2 regions of the Nitrosospira sp. Nsp1 genome follow, and region 1 is predicted to be linked to the other one. Evidence: predicted binding sites of a transcription regulator. Region 1 holds the regulator's gene; the other holds the start of a gene.

Region 1 (4,430 bases):
TTCCATTTCCTGTTGATGTCGTGCAAAGAATTCCTGAGCACTATCGATACCACGAAGTTGCAGAACATAATTGCGCACTGCCGCTTCTACCAGCACGGCCAGATTTCGCCCAGCGGCAACCGGGATGATCACCTTGCGGATATTGACGTCCAGGACGCTTTCAGTAACATCGTTGATCGGCAGTCGTTCCATCGTGTTGAAATCAACGCTGTTGGGTTTTTGCAGATGCACGATGAGCTTCATGTTTTTTTTCCGGCGTACCGCGGTCTCGCCAAAAATAGTTCGGATGTTCAGCATCCCCAGCCCACGCACTTCAAGAAAATCACGTAATATCGGAGGACAGCAACCTTCCAGCGTTTCTGGCGCAATTCTATAAAGTTCCACGACATCATCCGCAACGAGTCCATGGCCCCGACTCACGAGCTCCAACGCCAATTCACTTTTGCCGACGCTGCTTTCACCGGTGATCATTACACCCATTCCCAGAACGTCCAGCAGTACGCCATGGCGGCTACAGGAGGGCGCAAGGACGCGCCCCAGATAGGGGCGTAACGTCCAGATCACCTCCAGACTGGAGTAAGGTGAACAGAAAAGGGGAGTGCGGGTGGCATCCGCCAAGGCTCTTATCGAGTCCGGCACTGAACCGCCACCGGCAACGATAATGCACAGGAGGTCGCTTTGCGCGATCTGCTGCATACTCTGCGCCAGGGACTCGGCACCAAGCGTGTTGAGATACTTGGCTTCGGTCTCGCTCAGTACCTGTATCCAGTTAGGGTGGATGAAATTGAGGTGACCGATCATTCCCTGTGTCGACCGGGCAACGGCTTCCGCGTCCAGATACCGGTCGCCACCGTCTTTACCGGCCTCCCAGGTCAGGCTCAGTTTTGACTGCTTATCTTCAAATAGCTGTGCAACGTTAAATCGTGGCATCTGGCTTGAATCATCTCCCAGGTTATAGGACAAAGGGGCAAAGCTTCCGCTTATCTGACAATGCTAAAGTCCTGATTGAGCCGATTATTCAGGTTGTTCTATATCCTGATTCTTTAATGCGCCTATATTACGTTGGCTTTCATTTTTCTTCTTGTGCTTGAGCATCTGGCGGTCAAGCTTATCCATCAAGTTATCGATGGAAACGTACATATCGGAACCGTCGGCCTCGACAAAAATATCCTTACCAGGCACATGGACATTTGCTTCAGCCTTTTGCTTAAGCTTTTCCACGGATAGAATCACGTTGATATCGATGACATTGTCGACATGACGCATAACCCGCGTCAGCTTTGAGGTAACGTAATCGCGCAGCGCAGGGGTAATTTCTACGTGGTGACCGGTAAGATTGAGATTCATCATGTCTCCTTGGCTTGGATTAAAATGATTTCCGAAGATTAACGGGAGGAATTTGTATGGACTCCCGATATTTTGCCACGGTACGGCGGGCAACCATAATTCCCTGCTGCCCCAGAATTTCTGAAATCTGGCTATCGCTCAGCGGCTTCTGTGCATTTTCGGCGTTTATCATTTGCTTGATCAGAGCACGAATTGCGGTGGCGGAACAAGCACCGCCGGTGTCGGTCGCTACATGACTGCCAAAGAAATATTTTAATTCGAATATGCCCCGTGGCGTCCTCATGAATTTTTGTGTCGTTACCCGCGAAATCGTGGATTCATGCAAGTCAAGCGTATCCGCAATTTCCCGCAATACCATGGGCCGCATGGCCACTGCGCCATGCTCGAAAAACTGTTGCTGGCGTTCGACCACCGCTGAGGATACCTTGAGTATCGTGCTGAAACGCTGATGTACGTTCTTGATGAGCCATTTCGCCTCATTCAGATGGCCCGACAGGCCTCGTGCGGAATCATCATGAGAGCGTTTCAGGATGTCAGCATAGAGCCGGTTGATCTTGAGGCGGGGCATTGCTTCAGGATTAAGGCTGGCTACCCATGAACCGCTGATCTTGGTCACAATTACGTCGGGTATGATGTAACGGGCGACCGTGGAACTGAATGCCATGCCGGGTCTCGGGTTCAGTCGGGTAATCAGGTGCCGGATCGATCGCAGACATTCATCATCACAGTGCAGCAGCTTTTTAATGGTGGCGAAATCCCGTGATGCCAGGCTTTCAAGATCATCGTTCACCAGCAGCAACGCCTGGTCCAGGTAAGGAGTACCTTCCGGCAGCGCATGCAATTGCATGAGCAGGCATTCCCTGAGGTTACGCGCCCCAATGCCGGGAGGATCCATGCGTTGCAACTGTTCCAGAGCATTGTGAAGATCGTCGATGTCTATCGCGAGCTCGGGCGGCAGCAGTTCAACGAGCTCTTCAAGATCCTGTGCAAGATAGCCGTCGTCATCCAGACTGTCGATCAGCAAACCAACGATTCTTCGCCCACGCTCCGGAATCTGGCTAAGGCTTAGCTGCAGGTTAAGATGTTCACGCAAGCTGGGCGGTTCCGCCGCTTGTTGCTGAAAATCCCGTTCGTCATCGTCATCCCGTGTGTTGCGAACGGCTCTATCGTCCGAGAACCAGTCTGACTCATCGGTCATCTTTCTCGTGTCGGAGCTATCCTCGATAGAAAGCAATTTCGCACTGGCTTCATCCGGAATCTCAATCAGATCCGATAACGGCTCTGCCCGAATATCGCTGGGCATATTCCGATAGTCGATCGTATCGCTACCGATATGATCGTCAAGTTCAAGGAGAGGATTTTCTTGAACCATACGTTCTATTTCCTGGCTCAGTTCGGCCGTGGAAAGCTGTAGCAGCCGTATGGATTGTTGCAATTGCGGAGTAAGCGTCAAGTGCTGCGACAGCTTAAACTGGAGAGTAGGCTTCATAATTTGGAATACCCACGGTAGGGCAAGATTCGTGCGGACCGAATCTTTTTCACAGCTTGAAATGTTCCCCCAGATATACTTTTCTCACACTTTCATTATAGATGATTTCATCAGGGTTTCCGCTAGCCAGGACTTTTCCTTCGCTGATGATATAGGCATGATCACAAATCCCCAGCGTTTCCCTGACATTATGGTCTGTAATGAGCACACCGATGCCACGCTCCTTCAGGAACCCGATGATTTTCTGGATATCCAGCACGGCAATAGGATCCACACCCGCAAACGGTTCGTCCAACAGGATAAAGCGCGGCTGCGTTGCAAGTGCCCGGGCGATTTCGACACGGCGTCGCTCGCCTCCGGATAAGCTGATTGCCGGATTGGTCCGTATGTGACTGATGTGCAGATCATGCAGCAGATCGTCGAGATGCTGCTGCATTTCATCGCGCGTATAATTTTTCAGTTCCAGTACTGCCCGAATATTATCGGCCACGGACAGCCGCTTGAAAATTGAAGCCTCCTGGGGCAAATAGCTCAGGCCCAGGCGCGCGCGCAGATGCATCGGCATTGGGCTCAAATCGACATCGTCCAAGGATATGCTGCCCCCATCCAGGGGCACCAACCCTACCATCATGTAAAAACAGGTGGTCTTGCCTGCGCCATTGGGGCCCAGCAGGCCGACCACTTCACCGCTGCTGACAGAAAGCGAAACATCTTGTACCACCGTCCGGGATTTATATCGCTTTTTTAAATTAACGGCTTTTAATTCGCTCATTTTTTGGGATCCGGGCGTTAGTCGATTTCATTCATCTTTTTCAGCGTCTGGTTTCGGCTCCTTCTTCTTCGGCTGGATGACCAGCCTCACTCTCCCCTCGGATTGGCTCTGAGCACTCGTATCGTTGTTCCCGGTCACCTGAAAAAACTCATTCAGTGCATCGTAAGAAATATAATCGCCATGCACTTCATCCTGGCCACGTCTCAGTCTCGCCTTCTTGAAGAGCTGCACCTTATCCGCCTTGGCGTCATATTCCATGCGCTCGCTCCAACCCTCGACGTACTCGTCCTTGCCATCGCGCTTTTGACGGAAACTGGCAAGATTACCGAAAGCCGTGGCGTGCTGGAAACCGCTGGCATCTTCTTTCACGGTCATCTTGTCGGCACGGATAATCAGCGTGCCCTGCGTGAGGACTACGTTACCAATGAATGTAGCAAGCTTGTTGGCATCCTGGACAGTGGCCCGGTCAGACTCCAGATGAACCGGCTTATCGCTATCGGCCCGTTCCGCCAGCACGGGTCCTGTAAACAGCAGGGAAGCAAAAAATACAGTAAAAAATATCCCGCCCCGAGCGATGTTCGCAGCGGTTGCCGTGGAATTCGCATGGCACCTACTCAGGGGCTCCCTAGCGGGCATTGTCATGAATAACTCTTACGCGTGAGAACAACTGAGTGATATTGGTGCGGCTGTTCATTTCCATGCCGACTGCGTTGATAACAGATTTTTTTTCGGTAATAACCACGGGTTTATCGGTTCTGGCGATGTCATCATCCGGAATCAAGTGCAACAAGCTGGTCGTCATGGTTGTCTCGCTCCTGCCTT
Region 2 (4,430 bases), on a different contig from region 1:
CGGCTGATCTGCTCGACTTCAATGACGATAAGGGAAAGGTATTCACGATTGTCATTCAACTGGGCGCCATTCTGGCGGTATGCTGGGAATACCGCGTCAAGATTCGTAGCGTAGTTGCGGATGTGGGTTCGCGTCAGGATGCAAACCGCTTCGTGCTCAATCTTTTCATCGCGTTTCTGCCTGCCGCGATTCTGGGTTTATTGTTCATTAAAACCATCAAGCAATATCTGTTTCATCCAGTACCCGTGGCAATGGCATTTATAATCGGCGGAATTCTAATTCTGTGGGCCGAGCGCAGGCAACATGTGGTGGAAGTTGAACGGGTGGAAGATATGGACTGGAAACACGCGCTGAAAGTCGGATTAATGCAATGCCTGGCCTTGATACCAGGCACCTCGCGCTCAGGTGCAACGATTATTGGCGGACTCTTTTTCGGCTTATCGCGCAAGGCTGCCACCGAGTTCTCTTTTTTCCTGGCAATACCCGTGATGTTCGCGGCCACCTTCTACGATATTTTCAAAAATCGCGATATTCTCCATTTCGATGATATCGGCGTATTTTTTATCGGCTTCGTGGCCTCCTTCATCAGCGCATTATTGGCTGTACGGGGATTATTGCGCTTTATCAGTCACCATGATTTCACCGTATTTGCATGGTATCGCATCGGATTCGGGATCATTGTGCTAATCACGGCTTATTCGGGAATGGTCAAATGGTCAGCGGCTTGAACTGAAGCCCGTCGACTTCCTGAATCCGGACGCGGAGGTCGGCTCAGCCTTGTATCCAAGGTAACCCTGCTGCTTTCCACCCCCCTTTGGTACCACGATGGCCGGTTGCGTCTTTCTCGCCTTCAAAACCTTCGAGAATATTGTAGCAATTTGCATAGCCCGATTCGGTGGCGGTAGCCGCAGCCTGATGTGATCGGCCTCCGCTGCGGCAGATGAACATCACCAGCGATTCCTTGTCCACCTGGCTGGAAAGATAGTCGATGAAGCTGGAGTTGGGCCGCATCCCAGGATAGGACTGCCACTCGATTTCAACCGCACCCGGTATTCTCCCTACCCAATCCCATTCGGCTCTGGAACGCACGTCCACCAATTTTGCTCCGGGCGCTTCCTGCAGCAGATCAAGCGCTTCACCGGGCAACAGTGCCCCTTCGTACGGCAAATCCATTTCCCTGGCACGCTGTTGCGCCCTCTCCAGTATTGCAGTGATGGTTTCCATATGGTTTTCCAGAATAACGGATTAAAATGCAATGGTAATCCATTTTCAAGCGGGTGTTTACCTAAAAACTTTATGTATCGGATAGGCTTCATAGCGAGCGCCACGGCAGCACCCGCGATTCCCCGGCATCTTTTCCAAAGATATCGGGTCCCGGGTAGATTCGGCTCGACATCTTGAAAAAATGGAAACGTTCCTGCTGATATAATGTTACCTTTAACCTAGATAATCCATTAGGACGCGAGATGATGGCGAGACAGGTTGCGAGACAGTTTTGCCGGTTGAGAGAAGTCCATAGCTTGGTCTATGGACGCCGAGCAAGCGGCGAAAATGGCCGCAAACTGACCGCCAGCACTCGCGTAGGCTCGCAGAGCCGCCTAATGAATTATCTGGGTTTATACTTATGTCCTTTAATTCAAGACAGTCTTCATGGAGAGAAATATGGCGGTACCCGATGTTCTGAAAATGATCCAGGACAATGAAGTCAGGTTCGTTGATTTAAGATTTACGGATACCCGCGGTAAAGAACACCATGTAACGCTTCCCGCCCATGCCATCGATGCGGACAAGCTGGAGGATGGTCACGCGTTCGATGGTTCCTCCATTGCCGGCTGGAAAGGCATTCATGCCTCCGACATGCTGCTGATACCCGACCCCGAAACGGCGAAAATGGACCCGTTCATGGACGAGGCGACAATGTTCATGACCTGTGATGTGGTGGAGCCTTCCGACGGCAAGGGCTATGACCGCGACCCCCGCTCGCTGGCGAAACGCGGTGAAGCTTACCTTAAATCGACCGGCATCGGCGACATCGCCTATTTCGGACCGGAACCTGAATTCTTCATCTTTGACTCCGTTATCTGGCATGCCGATATGTCCGGCTGCTCGGTAAAGATCGAATCCGAGGAAGCAGCCTGGAGCTCGGCAGTAAAATACGAAGGGGGCAATACCGGGCACCGCCCCGGTATAAAAGGGGGATATTTTCCCGTTCCTCCGGTTGATTCCTTGCACGATATTCGTTCCGCCATGTGTCTTGCACTGGAAGAACTGGGTATCGAAGTCGAAGTACATCATCATGAAGTCGCGACTGCCGGACAGTGTGAAATAGGTACCAAGTACAGCAGCCTGGTGAAGCGCGCCGACTGGACCCAGGTATTCAAATATGTCGTGCACAATATCGCGCACTCTTACGGAAAAACGGCGACTTTCATGCCGAAACCCATCGTCGGCGACAATGGTTCCGGCATGCATGTGCACCAGTCGATCTGGAAAGCCGGACAAAATCTATTTTCCGGAAATGGTTACGCGGGCCTCTCGGAAATGGCGTTGTATTATATAGGCGGCATTATCAGGCATGCCAAAGCCCTGAACGCCATTACCAATCCGGGTACCAATTCCTACAAGCGCCTGGTTCCCGGTTTCGAAGCACCGATCAACCTTGCTTATTCGGTAAGCAACCGTTCCGCCGCAGTGCGTATTCCCTACGCCAACAGCCCCAAAGGAAGGCGCGTCGAAGTGCGTTTTCCCGATCCGACCGCTAACCCTTATCTTGCTTTCACTGCATTGATGATGGCCGGGCTGGACGGTATCCAGAACAAGCTTCATCCAGGTGACCCCATGGACAAGAATCTTTATGACCTTCCACCCGAGGAAGCCGCCAGGATTCCCAACCCTTGCGCCTCGCTGGATGAGGCACTGGATAGCCTGGATAAGGATCGCAACTTTCTTACCCGGGGTGGCGTGTTTTCGAATGATATGATAGATGGCTACATCGAACTCAAGATGGAAGAAGTGACGCGGTTTCGCATGACCACCCATCCGGTCGAGTTTGATATGTATTACAGCTTATGAGGATGAAGCCCGTTCGCCCCTGATTCCACAACCGCCGAACCAGCCTGGATGGTACCTGACAGGACATAATAATCGATGAACATCCTTATTGTTACGTTACTCGCCGCACCCATGCTCATGCTTGCCGGATGCGGCGAGAAAGCGCCGGCGACCGCCGCCAAAACGGAAGCGCAGACCCGGTTGCCGGATGAATTCACATCGGAAGCACAAATTCCGAGCATCCTGGAAAATGAGCTGACCCCGGAAGAAAAATCGGCGATATTAAAGGAAATCATGCCGGGGGGCTCGGAGAATGAAGCGACGCCGGAAGAAAAATTCCTGCAATTAAGGAAAGATGCCGAGGCTGGCGATGCCAAAGCCCAAAACGGACTGGGCGTCATGTACTACACCGGGGAAGCCATATCCAAGGATTCATCCGGTAAAATCCTGAGCAATGACCCTGTTACGGCTGCTGCCTGGTTTCATCGATCCGCTGCGCAGGGATATGCGGATGCCCAGTTCAACCTCGGGCTGATGTACGCAAATGGTGAAGGTGTCGCCAAAGACCCGGTCAAAGCGGTGGAGTTATTTCAAAAGTCGGCTGAGCAGGGCAATGTCGATGCCGAAAACAACCTCGGGGTGATGTATTTCGCCGGCGAAGGAATAGCCAGGGATACCGATAAAGCCAAGGAATGGTTCACGAAAGCCGCCGCCCAGGGAAATGCTGATGCAAAGGCCAACCTTGATGCAATGAAATAAAACGAATTGAACCCCGCCTCCATCGAGATCATTGGCGCACTGCTGTTTGGCGTCGCGCTGATCCACACCTTCTCGACCAAATATTTCGAGCAATTGGCGCATCGCCATCCCGCTCACGCAGGCATCTGGCATTTTCTCGGCGAAGTCGAGGTTGTTTTCGGCTTTTGGGCCATGGTCCTCGTCATCATGATGTTTGTCACGGACGGCAGGCACGCCGCCATCGCTTACCTCGATCGACAGAGCTTTACCGAGCCTATGTTCGTGTTCGCCATCATGGTCATCGCGGGCACTCGCCCGATCCTGCAGTTCGCCATGCTCAACGTAAAAACGCTCGCGCGGCTTATTCCCTGGCCGGAGGGCAGCGCGTTCTACTTCATCACATTATCGTTTGTTCCTCTGCTGGGCTCATTTATCACGGAACCGGGGGCCATGACGTTAGCCGGACTGATTCTGCTTGAGCGTTATTATTCCAGGGGGATTTCCACCCGGCTCAAGTATGTCACGCTCGGTGTGCTGTTCGTCAACATTTCCATCGGTGGAACAATGACATCCTTTGCCGCACCGCCGGTTCTCATGGTGGCGGGCAAATGGGGATGGGACACCACCTTCATGTTTACTAC

Evidence for each region. The regulator sigma-54, encoded in region 1, starts transcription at its own class of promoters, with help from an activator protein. The targets are predictions, from matches to a motif close to TGGCACNNTTCCTGCT.
Region 2: a site for sigma-54 is predicted at 1,407-1,422, ahead of glnA (type I glutamate--ammonia ligase). Genes of this name have one in related genera too.

What each region holds. Positions count from the first base shown of each region.
Region 1 is NZ_FMUF01000011.1:28,049-32,478, reverse strand. It holds gene hprK (HPr(Ser) kinase/phosphatase) at 1-930, opposite strand, end outside; gene hpf (ribosome hibernation-promoting factor, HPF/YfiA family) at 1,015-1,347, opposite strand; gene BLP78_RS08585 (RNA polymerase factor sigma-54) at 1,367-2,836, opposite strand; gene lptB (LPS export ABC transporter ATP-binding protein) at 2,886-3,608, opposite strand; gene lptA (lipopolysaccharide transport periplasmic protein LptA) at 3,636-4,250, opposite strand; gene lptC (LPS export ABC transporter periplasmic protein LptC) at 4,234-4,430, opposite strand, start outside.
Region 2 is NZ_FMUF01000009.1:55,425-59,854, reverse strand. It holds gene BLP78_RS07525 (undecaprenyl-diphosphate phosphatase) at 1-728, shown strand, start outside; gene BLP78_RS07520 (rhodanese-like domain-containing protein) at 772-1,224, opposite strand; gene glnA (type I glutamate--ammonia ligase) at 1,663-3,072, shown strand; gene BLP78_RS07510 (tetratricopeptide repeat protein) at 3,148-3,810, shown strand; gene BLP78_RS07505 (putative Na+/H+ antiporter) at 3,817-4,430, shown strand, end outside.